Regions from separate parts of the Nocardioides sp. Kera G14 genome, predicted to be linked through region 1. Evidence: riboswitches for the same ligand, from Rfam matches in the RefSeq annotation. Region 1 holds a riboswitch; each other region holds the start of a gene.
What was found. A riboswitch is a leader RNA that binds a small molecule or an ion and turns the genes downstream of it on or off. The one in region 1 is predicted to bind cobalamin.
Positions count from the first base shown of each region.

Region 2: it holds a riboswitch for cobalamin, as region 1 does, so the genes downstream of both, LH076_RS06970 (VWA domain-containing protein) here and LH076_RS06255 (ribonucleoside-diphosphate reductase subunit alpha) in region 1, are expected to answer to the same signal.
Region 3: it holds a riboswitch for cobalamin, as region 1 does, so the genes downstream of both, LH076_RS06940 (nitrite reductase) here and LH076_RS06255 (ribonucleoside-diphosphate reductase subunit alpha) in region 1, are expected to answer to the same signal.
Region 4: it holds a riboswitch for cobalamin, as region 1 does, so the genes downstream of both, cobN (cobaltochelatase subunit CobN) here and LH076_RS06255 (ribonucleoside-diphosphate reductase subunit alpha) in region 1, are expected to answer to the same signal.

Region 1 covers NZ_CP085839.1:1,258,165-1,262,596, reverse strand. The annotation lists gene LH076_RS06275 (SDR family NAD(P)-dependent oxidoreductase) at 1-660, opposite strand, end outside; gene LH076_RS06270 (2'-5' RNA ligase family protein) at 716-1,252, shown strand; partial or broken gene LH076_RS06265 (cobyric acid synthase CobQ) at 1,249-1,407, shown strand; gene LH076_RS06260 (bifunctional adenosylcobinamide kinase/adenosylcobinamide-phosphate guanylyltransferase) at 1,458-1,994, shown strand; cobalamin riboswitch at 2,044-2,183, shown strand; gene LH076_RS06255 (ribonucleoside-diphosphate reductase subunit alpha) at 2,237-4,078, shown strand; gene LH076_RS06250 (ribonucleotide-diphosphate reductase subunit beta) at 4,075-4,432, shown strand, end outside.
Region 2 covers NZ_CP085839.1:1,406,392-1,410,823, forward strand. The annotation lists gene cobM (precorrin-4 C(11)-methyltransferase) at 1-227, shown strand, start outside; gene bluB (5,6-dimethylbenzimidazole synthase) at 224-874, shown strand; gene cbiE (precorrin-6y C5,15-methyltransferase (decarboxylating) subunit CbiE) at 862-2,061, opposite strand; cobalamin riboswitch at 2,115-2,257, shown strand; gene LH076_RS06970 (VWA domain-containing protein) at 2,296-4,353, shown strand; gene cobO (cob(I)yrinic acid a,c-diamide adenosyltransferase) at 4,353-4,432, shown strand, end outside.
Region 3 covers NZ_CP085839.1:1,400,536-1,404,967, forward strand. The annotation lists gene LH076_RS06935 (TIGR02677 family protein) at 1-1,298, opposite strand, end outside; cobalamin riboswitch at 2,007-2,200, shown strand; gene LH076_RS06940 (nitrite reductase) at 2,256-3,110, shown strand; gene LH076_RS06945 (precorrin-8X methylmutase) at 3,107-3,766, shown strand; gene cobJ (precorrin-3B C(17)-methyltransferase) at 3,763-4,432, shown strand, end outside.
Region 4 covers NZ_CP085839.1:1,424,419-1,428,850, forward strand. The annotation lists gene cobN (cobaltochelatase subunit CobN) at 1-2,018, opposite strand, end outside; cobalamin riboswitch at 2,053-2,198, opposite strand; gene LH076_RS07045 (histidine phosphatase family protein) at 2,195-2,773, shown strand; gene cobA (uroporphyrinogen-III C-methyltransferase) at 2,778-3,536, shown strand; gene mobF (MobF family relaxase) at 3,799-4,432, shown strand, end outside.

The sequences.
Region 1 (4,432 bases):
GTCCTTGGCCACGTCGGCGGGGTCGTCCTTCGTGCCTTGGCCCACCGGCGTGTCCTCCATGTGGGCGCGGATGAAGAACTCCGTGTCCGTCGGGCCGGGCATCAGTGAGGTCACGGTGACACCGGTGTCCTTGAGCTCCTCGCGGATGCCCTCGGCGAAGGAGTGGACGAACGCCTTCGAGGCGGCGTACGTCGCGTAGTAGGGCCCCGGGGCCACCGCCGCGATCGAGGACGTGACCAGGATGCGTCCCTCACCGGCGGCGACCATGTCGTGGAGGACGAGCTTGGCGAGATGGACGGTCGAGCGGACGTTGAGGTCGATCAGCCTCAGGTCGTCGACGAGCTCGGTCTGGTCGAAGCGACCGCCGACACCGACGCCGACGTTGAGCATGGCCACCTTCGGCACACCGCGCTTCCGCACCGCCTCGTAGAGGCGGGTCACGCCTTCGGACTCGGCCAGGTCGACCTGGACCGGCAGCGCGGTCCCTGTCGAGCCTGCGTAGGTGGCGGAGAGCTCGGCCGCCACCGCGGTGATCTCCGGTTCATCGGCGGCGATGACCACCTCGTATCCGTGGGTCACCAGCTCCGCGGCCAGCGCCCGTCCGATACCGCTCGACGCTCCCGTGACGACGGCAACCTGCCCCTGCTCGATCGTGGTCATATTCGGGCTGTAGCCAGATTCCGGCGGACTACACGGTGCCGTAGCCTGCGCGATCATGACTGGTCACACGGTGCTCGCGGTGCCGGTGCCCGTCCTCGATGCGGTCGTGCGGGAGCGGACGGCGTTCTACGACGCCAGCTTCGTGTCGACGGACCCCGACTTCGTGCATGCGCACATCACGGTGCTCGCCCCGTGGGTCACGGAGCCGACGCAGCGGGACCTCGAGGTCGTCGGTGACCTCGCGGCGACGGTCGAACCCGTCGAGATCGTGCTCGAGGAGGTGGTCGAGTTCCGGGGCGGCGTCATTCATCTCCGGCCCGAGCCGGACGAGCCCTTCCGCAAGCTCACAGCTGCGCTGACGGCCGCGTTTCCCGACTTCCTGCCGTACGGCGGCGCCTTCCCGGATCCTGTGCCGCACCTGACCCTCGACCACCCCGCGGGCGGCGTCAGGCGTGCTGACGTCGAAGAACGGATGCGGGATCATCTGCCGGTGACCTTCCGCATGGACCGGCTCGACCTGCAGTGGTGGGCCAACGACGACTGCCGGTTGCTGCACCGGTGGCACCTCGGCTCGACCGGCTCCGGCGCGTGAGCGGGCTGCTCGTCGCCGGCACCACGTCGGACGCCGGCAAGTCGGTCGTCACGACCCGTCTCTGTCGCGCCTTCGCCCGTCGGGGCGTGCGGGTGGCGCCGTACAAGGCACAGAACATGTCCACCAACTCGGTGGTGTGCGCCGACCTGGTCGAGGCTCACCTCGACGTCGACGTCCTGCTCACGCTTGCCCGGGAGGGAGTCCGATGAAGGCTGCCCGTGTCTTGGTCACCGGCGGTGTCCGCTCGGGGAAGTCCCGCCATGCCGAATCCCTCCTGCCCGCTGACGCACCGGTGACCTATGTCGCCGCAGGCCCGTCACCCGAGGACGAGAGCGATGCCGACTGGGCCACGCGTGTCCGCGAGCACCGTGACGCACGCCCGGAGCACTGGACGACGCTCGAGACCCGCGACCTCGCAGGCTCGCTGTCGTCAGCCGGGCCCGTGATCGTCGACTGCCTCGGCACCTGGCTCACCGCGTTGCTCGACGAGGACGAGTTGTGGGACGCCCCGGCTGACGTCGCCACCTCCACCGTCCTGGCCGAGGTCTCGCGCGCTGTCGCCGCCCTGGACGCACGGTCGGAGATGACGGTGCTGGTGACCAACGAGGTGGGACTCGGCATCGTGCCGACGTACCGATCGGGACGGCTCTTCCGTGACCTGCTGGGACTGGTCAACCAGCGCGTCGCCGAGCACTGCGACGAGGTGCATCTCGTCGTTGCCGGTCGCGTGCTCGTGCTCTGAGCGCGACACGCCGACGACACGCGGGCCACAACATCTGGTCCCACGTCTGGGATCCGATCCCACATATGGTGCTCCTGCAGCTGAACCAGGGAATCCGGTGAGAGTCCGGGACTGCCCCGCAACGGTGAGCGCGCTCCCCCGCAAGGGAGGCGTGCGAGTCCGATACCTGACAGTGCACCGCGCCCGTCGGGCGTGGTGGTCCGAGGCCTCGAGGGTGGGCTGACGCCAGGCGCCACCTCGCGGTGGCCGTCCCGTCGTCTCCTCTCGAGCAACTCCGAGGGGAGCACCTGTGGAAATCCGCAAACGCAACGGCGACAGCGAGCCCGTTGACGTCACCAAGATCGCCGTCGTCGCCGACACTCTTCAACTCCGGGACGCGGCACTCACAGATGTCCTCGTGCTACCTCGTCGACTCCCCGCGCGACGAGCTCGACTCGATCTACAGCCGGTATGCGCAGATCGCCAAGCTGTCGAAGTTCGCCGGCGGCATCGGCATCTCGTTCTCCCGCGTCCGGGGCCGTGGTGCGCTGATCCGCGGCACCAACGGCGCCTCCAACGGCATCGTGCCGTTCCTCAACACGCTCGACGCATCGGTCGCGGCGGTCAACCAGGGCGGCCGACGCAAGGGGGCCGCGTGTGTGTACCTGGAGTCGTGGCACCCGGACATCGAGGAGTTCCTCGAGCTGCGGGAGAACACGGGTGAGGACGCCCGGCGTACGCACAACCTCAACCTCGCCAACTGGATCCCCGACGAGTTCATGCGCCGCGTGGAGGCGGACGGGGACTGGTCGCTGATCGACCCCGACGTCGCCCCGGAGCTCGTGGACCTGTGGGGGCCGGCGTTCGACGTCCGCTACCGCGCGGTGGAGGCCGCCGGGCAGGTGGTGCGTACGATGAGGGCGCGCGACCTCTACGCGAAGATGATGCGCACGCTCGCCCAGACGGGCAACGGGTGGATGACCTTCAAGGACGCGTCCAACCGCACCTGCAACCAGACGAGTGACGAGCATGTCGGGCCGGGCCATCCGACCGTCCACCTCTCCAACCTGTGCACCGAGATCATCGAGGTCTCGTCGGACTCGGAGACGGCCGTCTGCAACCTGGGGTCGATCAACCTTGCGCAGCATGTGACGAGCGGCGAGCTCGACTGGGAGAAGCTGCGCGACACCGTACGGACGGCGGTGCCGTTCCTCGACCGGGTGATCGACATCAACTACTACCCGTCGGCGGAGTCGGCTGCGTCCAACCCACGCTGGCGTCCCATCGGACTGGGGCTGATGGGCCTGCAGGACGTCTTCTTCGCCCTCGGGCTGTCGTTCGACTCGGCTGAGGCGCTCGAGCTCTCCACCAGGATCCAGGAGGAGATCTACCTGACGGCGCTGGAGGTCTCGGCGTCGCTGGCCGTCCAGCACGGTCCGCATCCCGCGTACGCCGACACCCGGGCGGCGAAGGGGCAGCTGCAGCCGGACCTCTGGGACACGACTCCGACGCAGACCGCCCGGTGGTCCGCTCTTCGCGACAAGGTGGCCGAGACGGGGCTGCGCAACTCGCTGCTGCTGGCGATCGCGCCCACCGCCACGATCGCCTCCATCGCCGGTTGCTACGAGTGCATCGAGCCGCAGGTCTCCAACCTGTTCAAGCGCGAGACGCTGTCGGGTGAGTTCCTCCAGATCAACACGACGCTGGTGCGCGAGCTCAAGACGCGCGGCCTCTGGACCGCGGACGTGCGCGAGCAGATCAAGCGTGCCGAGGGCTCCATCCAGGGCATCTCCGCCATTCCGGAGGACCTCCGGCTGCTCTACCGCACCGCCTGGGAGCTGCCGCAGAAGGCGCTGATCGATCTCGCGGCCGCGCGGTCGCCGTACCTCGACCAGAGCCAGTCGCTCAACCTCTTCATGGCCGGCCCGACCATCGGGAAGCTCTCCTCGATGTACCGCTACGCGTGGCAGCAGGGGCTCAAGACGACGTACTACCTGCGCTCGCGACCTGCGACGCGGATCCAGCAGGCGACCGTGTCGGTCACGGCGGCTGAGGCCGTGGCCTGCTCCCTGGAGAACCCCGAGCACTGTGAGGCCTGCGAATGAACCTTCTCGACCCCGGCATGGACCTCACGCTGCGTCCGATGCGCTACCCGCACTTCTTCGACCGCTTCAAGGACGCGATCAAGAACACCTGGACGGTCGAGGAGATCGACCTGCATACCGATCTCAAGGATCTCGCCAGGATGTCGCCGGCGGAGCGACATCTGATCTCCCGCCTCGTGGCCTTCTTCGCGACCGGCGACACGATCGTGGCGAACAACCTCGTGCTCAACCTCTACCAGCACGTCAACTCCCCCGAAGGCCGCCTCTACCTCTCCCGGCAGCTCTTCGAGGAGGCGGTGCACGTGCAGTTCTACCTGAACCTGCTCGACACCTACGTCCCGGACGAGACCGAGC
Region 2 (4,432 bases), 150 kb from region 1:
AGATCGAGCCCGAGTACGGCGGCGACTGTCCCGCCGTCGTCGTCTACCGAGCCAGCCAGCCTGACCAGCAGGTCCTGCGAGGCACGGTCGCGTCCATCGCCGACGCGGTCGAGTCCGCGGAGCTGAAGCAGGCAGCCGTCATCCTCGTCGGCCGCGCACTCGACCCGCGCCCCGGCGGCGAGTCCTATCTCTACGACGCCGCCCGAGACCGGAGCACCAAGCGATGACCGAGGCGACCGCACTCGGCTGGGACGCCGGCTTGTACGACGTCATCAACCGTCGCCGCGACACCCGTCGCGAGTTCACCGGCGAGCCGGTCAAACCCGACGTGCTGGACCGGCTGCTCTCCGCGGCGCACGCGGCCCCGAGCGTCGGGATGAGCCAGCCGTGGGACTTCGTCCTCGTGCGGGACCCCGAGACGCTCGACGCGTTCGGACAGCATGTCGCCGACGAACGGGACGCCTTCGCGGCGTCGTTGGCCGGTGAGCGCGCCGAGACCTTCGCCCGCATCAAGATCGAGGGGATTCGCGAGTCAGGGCTCGGGATCGCGGTCGGCTACGACCCCAGCCGCGGCGGACCGAACGTCCTCGGTCGCCACGCCATCGCGGACGCCGGGCTGTACTCGGTCGTCTGCGCGATCCAGAACCTGTGGCTCGCGGCCACCGCCGAGGGCTTGGGTGTGGGCTGGGTGAGCTTCTACCGCGAGGAGTTCCTCCGTGACCTCGTCGGCTTCCCCGAGCACATTCGGCCGGTGGCCTGGCTGTGCATCGGGCCGATCTCCGAGTTGCCCGACGAGCCGGACCTGGAGCGGTACGGCTGGCGCCACCGCTCACCACTGGACGGCGTCGTGCACGAGGAGCGCTACCGCCAATAGGCCCACTGGGTCACGGTGCGCGCCGGTGTCCAGCCGGTGAAGGACCCGATCGGCGCGGCCGTCTCGACGCTGAGCCGGGTCAGTTCGCCGCCGTGCTGCCGGTAGACATCGGCCAGCAGATGCTCGGTCTCCAAGGTGACACCGTGGACGACGATCCGACCGCCGCGAGGGAGTACGTCGAGGCAGTACTCGATGACGCCCGGGACGGTGGCACCGCCCCCGACGAAGATCGCATCGGGCGTCGGCAGGTCCTTCAGTGCTTCGGGCGCAGGTGCGTGGACGATCTCAAGGCCGGGGACGCCGAGGGATCGGGCGTTGCGCGCGATGCGCTCGGCCCGCTCGGTGTTCGCCTCGATCGCGATCGCCAGGCAGGTCGGGTGGGCGCGCATCCATTCGATCCCGACCGACCCGGCACCGGCGCCGACGTCCCAGAGGCGCTCGCCCGGCACCGGCGCGAGGCGCGCGAGCGCCGAGGCCCGCAGGTCGCGCTTGGTGAGCTGTCCGTCGTTCTCGAAGAGGTCATCGGGCAAGCCGGCCACCCAACCACCGAGGGGCGGTCCGGCGCAGGTGATCGCGACGATGTTGAGCCGGGCGAAGTCGAAGTCCTTCGCGCTCACGATCGCTGCCTTGTCGAAGTAGTGGCTGCTGCCCTTCGTGGGGTTCCCAAGGTCGCCGAGAACGACGAACTCGCTGTCGTCGTAGCCGGCCTCGCCGAGCAGGTCAGCGAGAGCGCGGGGCGTGTGTTCGTCCGAGGACAGGACCAGGATCCGGCGACCGGGCGCCAGCTCACGGCGTACGAGGGAGACATCCCGGCCGACAACGCTCACCACAGCGTGCGACTCCGCAGCCCAGCCCACGGCAGCCCGCGCCAGCGCCACAGACGAGACCGCCGGAACGACCACCACCCGGTCGCGGCCGAGCAGCTCGATGAGGGTGGACCCAATCCCCGATACGAGCGGGTCGCCTGAGGCGAGGACGATCAGCGTGCGGTCGGCGTACTCGGTGACCAGATCGACCAGGCCCTCGCGCAGCGGCGACGGAAGGGGCAGCCGTCGTTGTCCGGGCACGTCCGGCAGCAGCTCAAGATGTCGAGGGGCGCCGACGACGACGGACTCCGGACCCTCCAGGATGCGCGGGTCTGCGAGCGCATCGTCGGCGCTGATGCCGACCACGACAACCGGGGCCATGGCAGCAGACGCTATCGTGAGCGCCAACAGGTGCGAGGTGCCCCAACGCCCCAACGATCGGAAACGGTCGGGACGGTCGGCGGGGAGAATCTGGGAAGCCGGTGAGACTCCGGCACAGGCCCGCTGCGGTGAGCCAGGCCCTTCATGCGAGGGGACCTGGTAAGTCCGAAGACCGGCCTCGCGCCCGAACAGTCCGGCAGGCCCGTCGGACCGTCGAATCGAGCGGGAGCCTCAATGCCGGTGAACTATCCCTTTTCAGCCGTCCTCGGATGCGCGACCGACGCCCCCGACGGCTCGGGTCTCGACGACATGGGCCTGGCGCTGGTCCTGACCACGATCGCGCCCGAGATCGGCGGCGTGCTCGTCCGGGGCGAGAAGGGCACGGCGAAGTCCACTACCGTCCGCGCCCTCGCCGCAGTGTTGCCCCCGATCGAGGTCTACGCCCAGGATCGCTTCGCCATCGACCCCGCCGACGCCTCGGCGACCTCGCCGGACGGCCCGTTCGGCGAAGGCGCGGAGACCACGACCCGTTCCGTGCGCCTGGTCGAACTCCCTGTCGGCGCGACGGAGGACCGCGTCCTGGGATCTCTTCACCTGGAGCGCGCGCTCTCGCACGGCAAGGTCGAGTACGAGCCCGGGCTGCTGGCCCGCGCCCACCGCGGCATCCTCTACGTCGACGAGGTCAATCTTCTGCACGACCACCTGGTCGACCTGCTTCTCGACGCCGCGGCGATGGGCCGCGCGAGCGTCGAGCGCGATGGGGTCTCGGTCGAGCACGCCGCACGCTTCGTACTGATCGGCACGATGAATCCCGAGGAGGGCGAGCTCCGCCCGCAGCTCCTCGACCGCTTCGGTCTCACGGTGGAGGTCGCGGCGCCGCGCGAACCCGCCTTGCGCGCCGAGGTCGTACGCCGACGGATGGCCTACGACGCCGACCCGGCGGCCTTCGTCGCGCGCTACGCCGGGGCGGACCGCGCCCTCACCGAGCGGATCGAGTCAGCGCGGGAGCGGATCGGCAAGGTCCAACTCACCGAGCCGGCGCTGCTCAAGATCGCCGAGGTCTGCGCTGCCTTCGAGGTCGACGGACTGCGGGCCGACATCGTCACCGCCCGCACCGCCGTCGCACACGCCGCGTGGGCCGGACACGACGAGGTGACCAAGGCCGACATCCGTCAGGCAGCACTGCTGGCGCTCCCGCACCGCCGACGCCGCAACCCGTTCGACGCCCCCGGCCTGGACGAGGAGCTGCTCGACCAGATCCTCGGCGATGAGGACCTGCCGCCCGAGCCGCCCGAGGGACCCGCTCCCGACGAGCTTCCGACTCCGCCAAGCGGAGCCGATGACACGGGTGCGGGCGAGCCAGACGACGGGCCGTCGCAATCCGAGCCGGCCCCCGACAGCCCCAGCCAGGATGCTCCCGCACAGGCCCCGAGTCCCAGTGCCGGCTCCAGCGAACCCAGTGGACCCGGCGGGAGTGAGTCTGTGGTCGCAGCGGCGACGCCGTACCGTCCCAAGCTGCTCGCGGTGAAGGGCATCGGCGCGGGCGTCGCCGGCCGGCGCAGCCGCGCGCTGTCGACGACCGGCCGCCGCGTCGGTGCTACGCCCGGCGACTCCGGCTCGCTCGACCTCGTGGAGACGCTCAAGGCCGCCGCAGGCAAGCAGCCCACCCGCGGGCGTCGCGGCGACGGCGGGCGGGTGGATGTTCGTGGGGAGGACCTGCGCGTCGCCGTGCGCGAGGGCCGCGAAGCGAACCTCGTGCTCTTCTGCGTCGACGCGTCCGGGTCGATGGCCGCACGCAAGCGGATGACCCAGGTCAAGACCGCCGTGCTCTCGCTGCTGCTCGACGCCTACCGTCGGCGCGACAAGGTCGGGCTGATCACCTTCCGAGGCCACGACGCCATTCTCGCGCTGCCACCGACCCACAGCGTCGAGGTCGCGGCGACGAGACTCGAGGAACTTCCCGCCGGCGGCCGGACACCCCTGGCGGAAGGCCTGCTGGAGGCTGCCCGCGTGCTCCAGCGGGAGCGCCTCCGCGACTCCCGGCTCCGGCCCTTGCTCGTCGTCGTCACCGACGGCCGGGCCACCGGCGGGAAGGACGCGGTCACGCGCTCACTTCAGGCGGCCGACCACCTCGCCGGGCTCGGCGTCACGACGATCGTGGTCGACGGCGAGCGTGGGCCGCTGCGTCTCGGCCTCGCCCGCAGGCTCGCTGTGCATCTGCGAGCCGAGCACCTGCCCGTCTCCGAGGTCAGCGCACAGGCGCTCACCGTCGCCGTGAAGGGAGCCGCCTGATGCCGCAGGGACAGCCCATCGTCGTACCCGAGGACGGACTCACCACCGCGCAGCGCCGCAGACTCCCACTACTGATGGT
Region 3 (4,432 bases), 140 kb from region 1:
GCGGCGAGCTCGGCGGCGGCGGCCTTCTTCCGTGCAGCTTCGGCGGCGGCTTCGGCGAGCAGGGCCTCGCGGTCCATGGCCGGGTCGGGGACACGGGAGGAACGGCCGCGGGCGGACCGGTCTCCTCGTTCGCGCAGCGACAGGGGCACGTCGACCGGTTCGGTGTCCCACCATGAGGTGGTCGGTCCAGCACGGCCGTCATCCTCCTCAGGTCCGAGGAGGAGGTGCCGTGACGGGTAGGCGCCGAACGCTGCGTCGAACAGCCGCTTGCAGCCAGCGGTGTCGGTGCCGTCGAACCAGCCGGCTAGGCGGAGCAGGTCGGCGCGGCGAGACACACCGGTGCCAGGTGCGGACAGCATCCGCTTCGCGTTCGCGATGAGCTGCCCGAGGGCCTGTTCGGCTGCGTTGCGCAGCTGGTCGGGGCCGGAGCGTCCGCGTCGGCCGGTGTACCAGGCGGTCAGGTCGTCCCAGTCGGAGCGACTGCGGCCGGGCGATCGTTCGGCTGGGTTCCCCTCGGGATCGATGAGCCGGGGCAGGGCGTCGAGGGTGGCGATGAGGTCGGGCAGGTGCGGTTCGACGTGCTCCAGGAGCGAAGCAATGGCGGGGGCGTGGCGGGTGACGTCGGCGGTGAGAAGGTCGACGTAGTCGAGCAGCATCTCCTTGAACGCCCGATACTCGGGAAGGCCGAGGTCGTAACGGGAGAGGCGTCCTTGGACGTAGGCGTAGAAGTCGGCCGCGGAGTCGGAGAAGAGCCGCTGGTTGCTGAACACTGTGGTGACGTCGGCGGCGAGCGCGTCGACGTCACCGGCTCCGGTGAGGTTGTCGAGGATCCTCTGGAGGGTCTGTACGGTGCCGCCGAGGAGCTCGCGGGCTACTTCGCGGGCGCCGTCGCTGGCGCGCAGGATCGCGTCTACGTCCCGTTGGACTCGTCCGCCGAGCTTGGTGACCTGGTAGCGCGAGCGGGAGCGGAGCCATTCGGTGACGGTGGCGACGCGGGCGTCTCGCATGGAGGGGACGAGGTTGCCCCAGGCGACCAGCTGACGGCAGCGCGTCTCGACTTCGTCGACGTCGAGGATGATGCCGTCCCGGTCGAGCAGCTCGTGGGCTTCGGCGGCGGACAGGTCGGTCAGGAGGGTCTCGGTGAACAGGCGCATCAGAGCCATGTACTCCCGCGCGTTGTCCGCGGTCACGTACCGGTACAGGTCAAGTCGCTGCCGGTCGGTGGGCACGTCGAGGAATGCGTCTGTGCCGGTGGCGTCCGGTGCCATCTCACCGCCTCCCGTCTGGGCGGAGCTCATCCGGTCGGGGGCCCGCTGCCGGATTGGACAGTACGCCGACCATCCGACAGTTCGGGCGACTTTCGAGAGGCTTGCCAGCCCCCGCGGGAGAACGGGCCCGGGGGATGGCCGGTCCATCGGCAGCGTCAGCTAATCACCGTTCGCTGCCCTCTGACGACGGGAAATCAGTCGCCAGCATTGGGCGCCTTAGGAAGCGCCGGCAGGGAACGTCTCGCTGGCGGCAGGACTGCCCCGGCACCGTGACAGCAGATGCGATGCCTCGTCGGCCGCATTGCGGTCGCGCCCATCGCTCGTCGCTCCGCAGGATCGTCTCCGTGGGCCGCGTGGCCGCACTGGAGCAGACCAACGAAAAACGACCCCTGACGCTAGAAGACGTTGGAAGGTGTCTTCACAGGTCAGAGGCCGTTTCGGGCACCTAGTCAGTGGCCATCAGCCACGCGGGATCAGATGTCGTAGTAGAGCTCGAACACAGAACGGCCGTTTCGACAGTCGTTGGCTGGCGATGGTTGGGGACGAAAGAGGGCTCTGACCTGGGGAAACGTGACGTACTCGGTGTTGGCACTCGTTGGCGGAGATCGGCAAGAACCGAGAATCTTGCGGACTGTTTGCGGACTGGCTGGCGTGGTGGTGTCGGCAGCGGATGACCGTCCCGGGCCGTCGACACCAGCGGTCCGGGTGCGAGGCGGGGAGCGCGTTGAGGGCCGCGATAGGTACGCTGTGCGGGCCAGTTGTACTCCACTCGTGGGGTCAGGGAACCCGGTGAGAGTCCGGGACTGACGCGCAGCGGTGAGGGTGACGGGCGGGGCACGCCGCAAGGCAGCCACTGGGCCGCGAGGTCCGGGAAGGCGTTCCGTTCCGATTGATCCCGAGTCCGAAGACCTGCTGGCCCTGGCGGCAATCGTCGCGAGGTCATAGATGGATCCCGCGACAGGATCCCTGGCCAGACAGGTCCGCCCGATGCCGACAACTCGCACTCGCAGCGATCGCTGCCCCGGTGCGCTGCGGCCGTGGCAGGCAGCCGACGGGATGCTCGTGCGCCTGCGCCTCATCGGAGGTCGAGTCGCGTCCGAGCAGATGCGTGCACTGGTCGCAGTCGCGGAGGCGTACGGCGATGGCCGCGTGCATGTCACGTCGCGGACCAACCTCCAGGTGCGTGCCTTCCCCGGCATCGACGGTTCCCTCACGGACGAGGCCCTGATGGCGCTGGAAGGGACCGGCCTGCTGCCCGCTCGCACCCATGAGCTGGTGCGCAACGTGATGGTCTCGCCCCAGACTGGCCTCGCCGGCGGGCGTGTCGACCTTCGGTCGAGTTCTGCCGAGCTGGATCGACTCCTCTGCGCCGACGCGTCGCTCGCCACGCTGCCGGGTCGCTTCCTGTTCGTGCTCGACGATGGTCGCGGTGATCTGATCGACCGCGAATGCGACCTCGGACTGGTCGCCCTCGATGAGAGCACCGTGCAACTCCGCGTCGGCGTCGGTTGGGGAGACATCGTTCCTGTCGCCCACGCGCCTGAGCGGCTCGCGGCGCTCGCCCACGAGTTCGTCGTCCGCCGTGGCAGTGGTCCGGCGGCACCGTGGCACGTGGCTGAGCTCGATGAGCCACTGAGCGACGTGGCCCCAGCCGATCTCCGAGTCCCGTCGGCGGCAGGTCCGCTGCCGTACGGCGACGTGCCGGGCGGACGCCACGTCGAGGTCACCGAGTCCGGGCTCGACAGAGCAGCGATCGACGAGATCGCCACGCGCGCCGGCCATCTCATCGTTACGCCGTGGCGCGGCGTACTCATCCCGAACCCTTCGAAGGAAACGCCATGACCCAGCGACCCACGCGCCGCTATGAGTACGTCGACGCCGGCCCCGACATCTATGTCGACTCCTTCGCCACCATCCGCCGCGAGGCGGACCTGAGCGGAGTGCCGACCGATGCCGAGAAGCTGGCGGTCCGCATGATCCATGGCAGCGGTCAGGTCGATCTCGCCGCCGACCTCGTCATTCACTCTGGGCTGGTCTCGTCCGCGCGTGCGGCGCTGGAGGCGGGTGCGCCGATCCTCTGCGACGCCACGATGGTCGCGACCGGAGTCACCCGCAGTCGGCTGCCGCAGGACAACGACGTGCTCTGTCTGCTCAACGACGAGCGCGTGCCCGAGTTGGCTCGCACGTGGTCCACGACCCGGACTGCTGCGGCGGTCTCGCTCTGGGAGCCGTGCCTTGACGGTGCCGTGGTTGCCATCGGCAACGCGCCCACTGCGCTGTTCCATCTGCTGGAGATGATCCTCGACGGCGCGCCCCGCCCGGCCGCGATCGTCGGCTGCCCGGTGGGCTTCATCGGGGCTGCCGAGTCCAAGCAGGCGCTCATCGACTTCCACGGCGAACACGGGATCGAGATCCCCTTCGTCACGGTGCGCGGTCGCCGCGGGGGCTCCGCAATGACCTCCTCGGCGCTCAACGCTCTGGCCCAGGAGAAGGAATGAGCACGCCGCAGACAGGACGCTTTACTGTCGTCGGGGTGGGTCCCGGCGACCCGGAGCTGCTGACCCTGAAGGCCGCCCGCATCATCGGAGACGCCGCAGTCGTCGCCTACCACGCTGGCGTGAAGAAGCAGTCCCATGCCCGCAGGATCGCCGACGCCGTCGTCGCCGAGGGGACGATCGAGGAGGAGCTGCGCTATCCGGTCACGACCGGATCGACCGATCACCCCGGCGGCTACGTCGGCGCGATGGCGGACTTCTACGAAGACTGCGCGCAGCGACTCTCGGTGCATCTCGACGAGGGCCGGGACGTCGTCCTGCTGGCCGAGGGTGACCCGCTCTTCTACGGATCCTCGATGTATCTGCACGATCGCTTCAAGGAGACCTACGAGACGTCGGTCGTGCCCGGCGTCCCGGCATTCGCCGCCGCGACCGCGACCATCGGGGAGGCGCTGGTCCGCCAGACCGATGTGCTCACGGTCCTGCCGGGCACGCTGCCCGAGCCCGAGCTGGCCCGGCGGCTGGCCGACACCGACGGGGCGATCATCATGAAGCTCGGCCGCACCTTCCCGGCCGTCCGGTCCGCCTTGGAACAGGCCGGACGGCTCGACGGTGCGTGGTACGTCGAGCGCGCCTCCCAGAGCGAGGAGCGATGGCTGCCCGCGACCG
Region 4 (4,432 bases), 170 kb from region 1:
CCGTCGCGGATCTGCGCATCCTTGATCTCGCACAGCCAGCCGTCGACGTGGAGCAGGAAGTCGTCGAACTCCTCGTCCTCCGGACGCTCGTCCAGTCCGAGGTCGCGGTGCAGCTCGGCCGCGTGCATCAGCTGCCAGATCTCGCCCCGGATGGCCGGCAGCTTGGCCGGGTCCATCGCCGAGATCTTGTCGTACTCCTCCAGGAGACCTTCCAGTCGGGCGATGTCGCCGTAGGACTCCGCCCGGGCCATCGGTGGAACGAGGTGGTCGACGATCGTGGCATGCGCGCGGCGCTTGGCCTGTGCGCCCTCGCCAGGGTCGTTCACGAGGAAGGGATAGATCAGCGGCATCGAGCCGATCGCGGCGTCCGGGCCGCACGACGCCGAGAGCGCGGCGGTCTTGCCGGGCAGCCATTCCATCGAGCCGTGCTTGCCGAGGTGGATGACTGCATGAGCCTCGAAACCACCCTTGTCCTTCGGGGCTTCCAGCCAGCGGTAGGCACCGAGGTAGTGATGGGACGGCGGCAGGTCGGGGTCGTGGTAGATCGCGACCGGGTTCTCGCCGAACCCCCGTGGCGGCTGGATCAGGATGACCACGTTGCCGGCACGGAGCGTGGCGAGCACCAGCTCGCCGTCGTCGTTGACGAAGAGGGACCCGGGCGAGGCACCCCACTTCTCGACCATCGTCTCGCGCAGGTCTTCGGGAAGGTCGGCCCTCCACGCGTCGTACTCCGCCTTCGAGATGCGGACGTGGGCGTCGGTGAGCTGTGCCGAGGTCAGCCACTCCTCGTCCTGCCCGCCGGCGGCGATCAGGGCGTGGATGAGGGCATCGCCGGCCTCGGTGTCGTCGTCGAGATCGAGCAGCGGCAGCACCACGCTGGGAGTGGACGCAGTGTCGGTGCCGAGGTCGTAGCCGGCGTCGCGCAGTCGGCGCAGCAGCCGGATCGCGGAGACGGGCGTGTCGAGACCGACCGCGTTGCCGATCCGGGCGTGCTTGGTGGGGTAGGCCGAGAGGACGAGCGCGAGTCGCTTCTCGGCGTTGGCGGTACGCCGGAGCCGGGCGTGGTTGGCCGCCAGGCGCGCGACGCGGCCCGCCCGCTCGGGGTCGGCGACGTAGTGCGGCAGACCCTGGTCGTCGATCTCCTTGAACGAGAACGGGCCTGCGCTGATCCGGCCGTCGAACTCGGGGATCGCGATCTGGCTGGCGTAGTCCAACGGGCTGACCCCGTCGTCGGAGGCCTCCCACTCGGCGCGGCTGTTCGTCAGGCACAGCCCCTGAAGCACGGGGATGTCGAGGGCAGCCATGCGCTCGACGTCCCACGCCTCGTCGTCCCCGCCGGCGCTCGCCGTGGCCGGCACCGAGCCGCCGGCGGCCAGCACGGTGACGACGAGTGCGTCGAGAGCGCCGAGTGCCTCGTAGAGGTCGTCGGGCGCCGACCGGAGAGACCCAGCGAAGATCGGTACGCCGACGGCATGACCTGTCGCGTCGATCGCATCGGCGAGGGCGTGGGCGAAGTCGGTGTTCCCGCTGGCCTGATGTGCGCGGTAATAGAGGACGCCGACTCGCGGGAGGGCCGCGTCGCTGGCGGTCGGGCGGTCGGCGTACCCCCATGTCGGGATCGTGGCCGGGGGCTCGAAGCCCTCACCGGTGAGCAGGACCGTGTCGGAAAGGAAGGCGTGGAGCTGGGTCAGGTTGGCGGGGCCGCCCTCGGCGAGGTAGCGATGCGCCTCGGCCGCCACGCCCATCGGCACGGTCGACAGCTCCATCAGCTCCGCGCTCGGCTGCTGCTCGCCGCCGAGGATCACCAGTGGTGTCCCGTCCTCACGCACCGCTGAAAGACCGGACCAGAGGTCGTGCGGCGACCCGAGGAGACGTACGACGACCAGGTCGGCGTTCGCGGTGGCGGCGGCCAGGTCCGCGTCGCTGGCCCGGCTCGGGTTGGCCCAGACAAAGTCGGCCTCGCTCGCGCGTGCGGACAGCAGGTCGGTGTCGGACGTGGACAACAGGGCGATGCGCACGGCGCGCTCCTCCTCCGGGGTTCTCGCCCCGTCGATCGGTCGGATAGACCCACGCGGAGTGTCTGGCTTCGTCTCCCTCGGACTGAGGGGAGACATCACAGTGGCGGAACCGCCCCGGAGTCGAACCGGGTTCCTGCCTCGCGGGAATGGGGCCAGCGTACGGGAGAATGCGCGCCATGACGCACCCGGTCTACCTCGTCCGCCACGGGCAGTCGGAGTGGAACGTCCTGCGCCTGACGCAGGGACAGACGCCCCACCCGAGGCTCACCGAACTCGGCAGGGAGCAGGCCGAGTCGGCGGCCCGGCTGATCGCCGACGATCTTGTAGCCGAAGGCGGGTCGGTGAAGCTCATCGTGACTAGCGACCTGGTCCGTGCCGTGGAGACGGCCGAGATCGTCGCTGCACAGCTCGGAGGCGTTATCGCCCACGACGTACGCCTCCGCGAGCAGGGACTCGGCGATCTGGAGGGACGCGGGTACGACGAGACCTGGTCTGCGGCCGAGGCGTTCGACTGGAGCGACCCGACGCTGCCGATCGCGGGCGGGGAATCGCTGATGGATGTCTACGACCGGATGGCCGCTGCTCTCGCTGACCTCGGCTCCCACGGCGTCACGGTTGTGGTCTCGCATGGGGACGCGATCCGCGCTGCGATCGCTCACCTGAACGGAGTCAAGCCACACGAGGCCGACTGGGTCGAGGTGCCCAACGGTGCGGTGGCCCGAATCGACGGAGGGGTCGCCTGGCTTGGACAATGAAGCCATGCCCGGCGCCACCTTCACTCTCGAACCTGCCGACTTCGTCGGCGTGACGCTCGTCGGCGGCGGCCCCGGAGACGCCGACCTCATCACGGTTGCGGGTCTCAAAGCGCTCCTCGCCGCGGACGTCGTCATCACCGACCGGCTCGCGCCGCGAGAGCTGCTGGCGGACCTGCCGCCGACCGTCGAGCTGATCGACGTTGCGAAGGTGCCCCGTAGCCGGTTCACCGCCCAGGAGGACATCAACGGTCTCCTGATCGACCGTGCGCATCAGGGCAAACGTGTGGTGCGGCTCAAGGGCGGCGACAACTACGTCTTCGGCCGCGGCTTCGAAGAAGTCCTCGCACTCCAGGAGGCCGGCGTTCCCGTCCGCGTGATCCCCGGCCTGTCCTCGTCGATCGCCGTGCCAGCGCTCGCCGGCATCCCCGTCACCCATCGTGGTGTCGTCCACGAGTTCACCGTCATCTCCGGCCACATCCCACCCGGCCATCCAGACAGCCTCGTCGACTGGTCCGCCGTCGCGCGGATGCGCGGCACCGTCGTCCTCCTGATGGCGGTGGAGAATGCCGTCGCGATCGCCGAGGCCCTCGTCGCCGGCGGCCGCTCGACCGATCTGCCCGCCGCGGTCGTCGCGGACGGATCGCTTCCGACCGAGCGCGTCGTCCGCACAACCCTCGGTCACCTCGGCAAGGCGATCGAGGCGGAGGGGATCCGCCCGCCGGCGATCATCGTGATCGGCGTGGTCGCCAGCCTCGGCCACTGACGACCCACCTCGACCGCCCGCTTCCCGACTGTTCAACGGCAACCAACCACTGCCGTCGACATCCCTGTTTCCGCAGGTCAGACATCCTGCGACACGCAGCTCACACCCTTGTTCAGAGCTCGGCACGCATGCTACGAAGGTTCGTAGATGGGTCGCCCGACGGGGCGGCCCACGAGTCATTTTCGGGACAGTCGTTGATTGTTGTTGGCTCTCGTAGTCAGCTTCTGCGACGGCGCCAAGGGGACCGCTCGGGGTGGTCGGGATGCATGGCGGGGTCAAGTTCTATCGGGGCTCAGCGAAGGCAGCGCGCGCCTACGTCGAGTCCGACCATTCCCGTGCTGATGACTACTACCTGGCCGAGGGCAGCGGGCTGGCGATCCGCTACGTCGCCGAGCCCGGCTCAGCGCCCCGGAACGCCGGCGACCTCGACGCCGGTGGCTATGAGCGGTGGGTCGCCGGGATCGACGTCGAGTCCGGGCTGCCGAAGGGGCGGGTGCGGGAGGACGCGAACGCGTTGCGGTTCGTCGAGGTCACCGTCAACGGCCCGAAGACGTGGTCGCTGGCCGCGGCGTTGCATCCGGAGATCTCGGCGGCGCTGGATGCGGCGCAGGGCCGGGCGGCGGAGCAGATCATCGCGTGGACGGCCGAGCATGCGACGACCCGCGTTGGCCCCCGGGGCGGGCAGGTGCAGGTCCCGGTGACGCAGGTCGAGGCGGCGGTGATCCGGCACTACACCTCGCGTGCGGGTGATCCGCACCGGCACCTCCATCTTCAGATCAATGCGCGGGTGTTCGCCGAGGGGAAGTGGCGCGGCCTGCACTCGGTCGGGTTCCGCGACATGGTCGCGGCGATCAACGGCATCGGGCACGCCGCGGTCGCCACCGATCCCGAGTTCC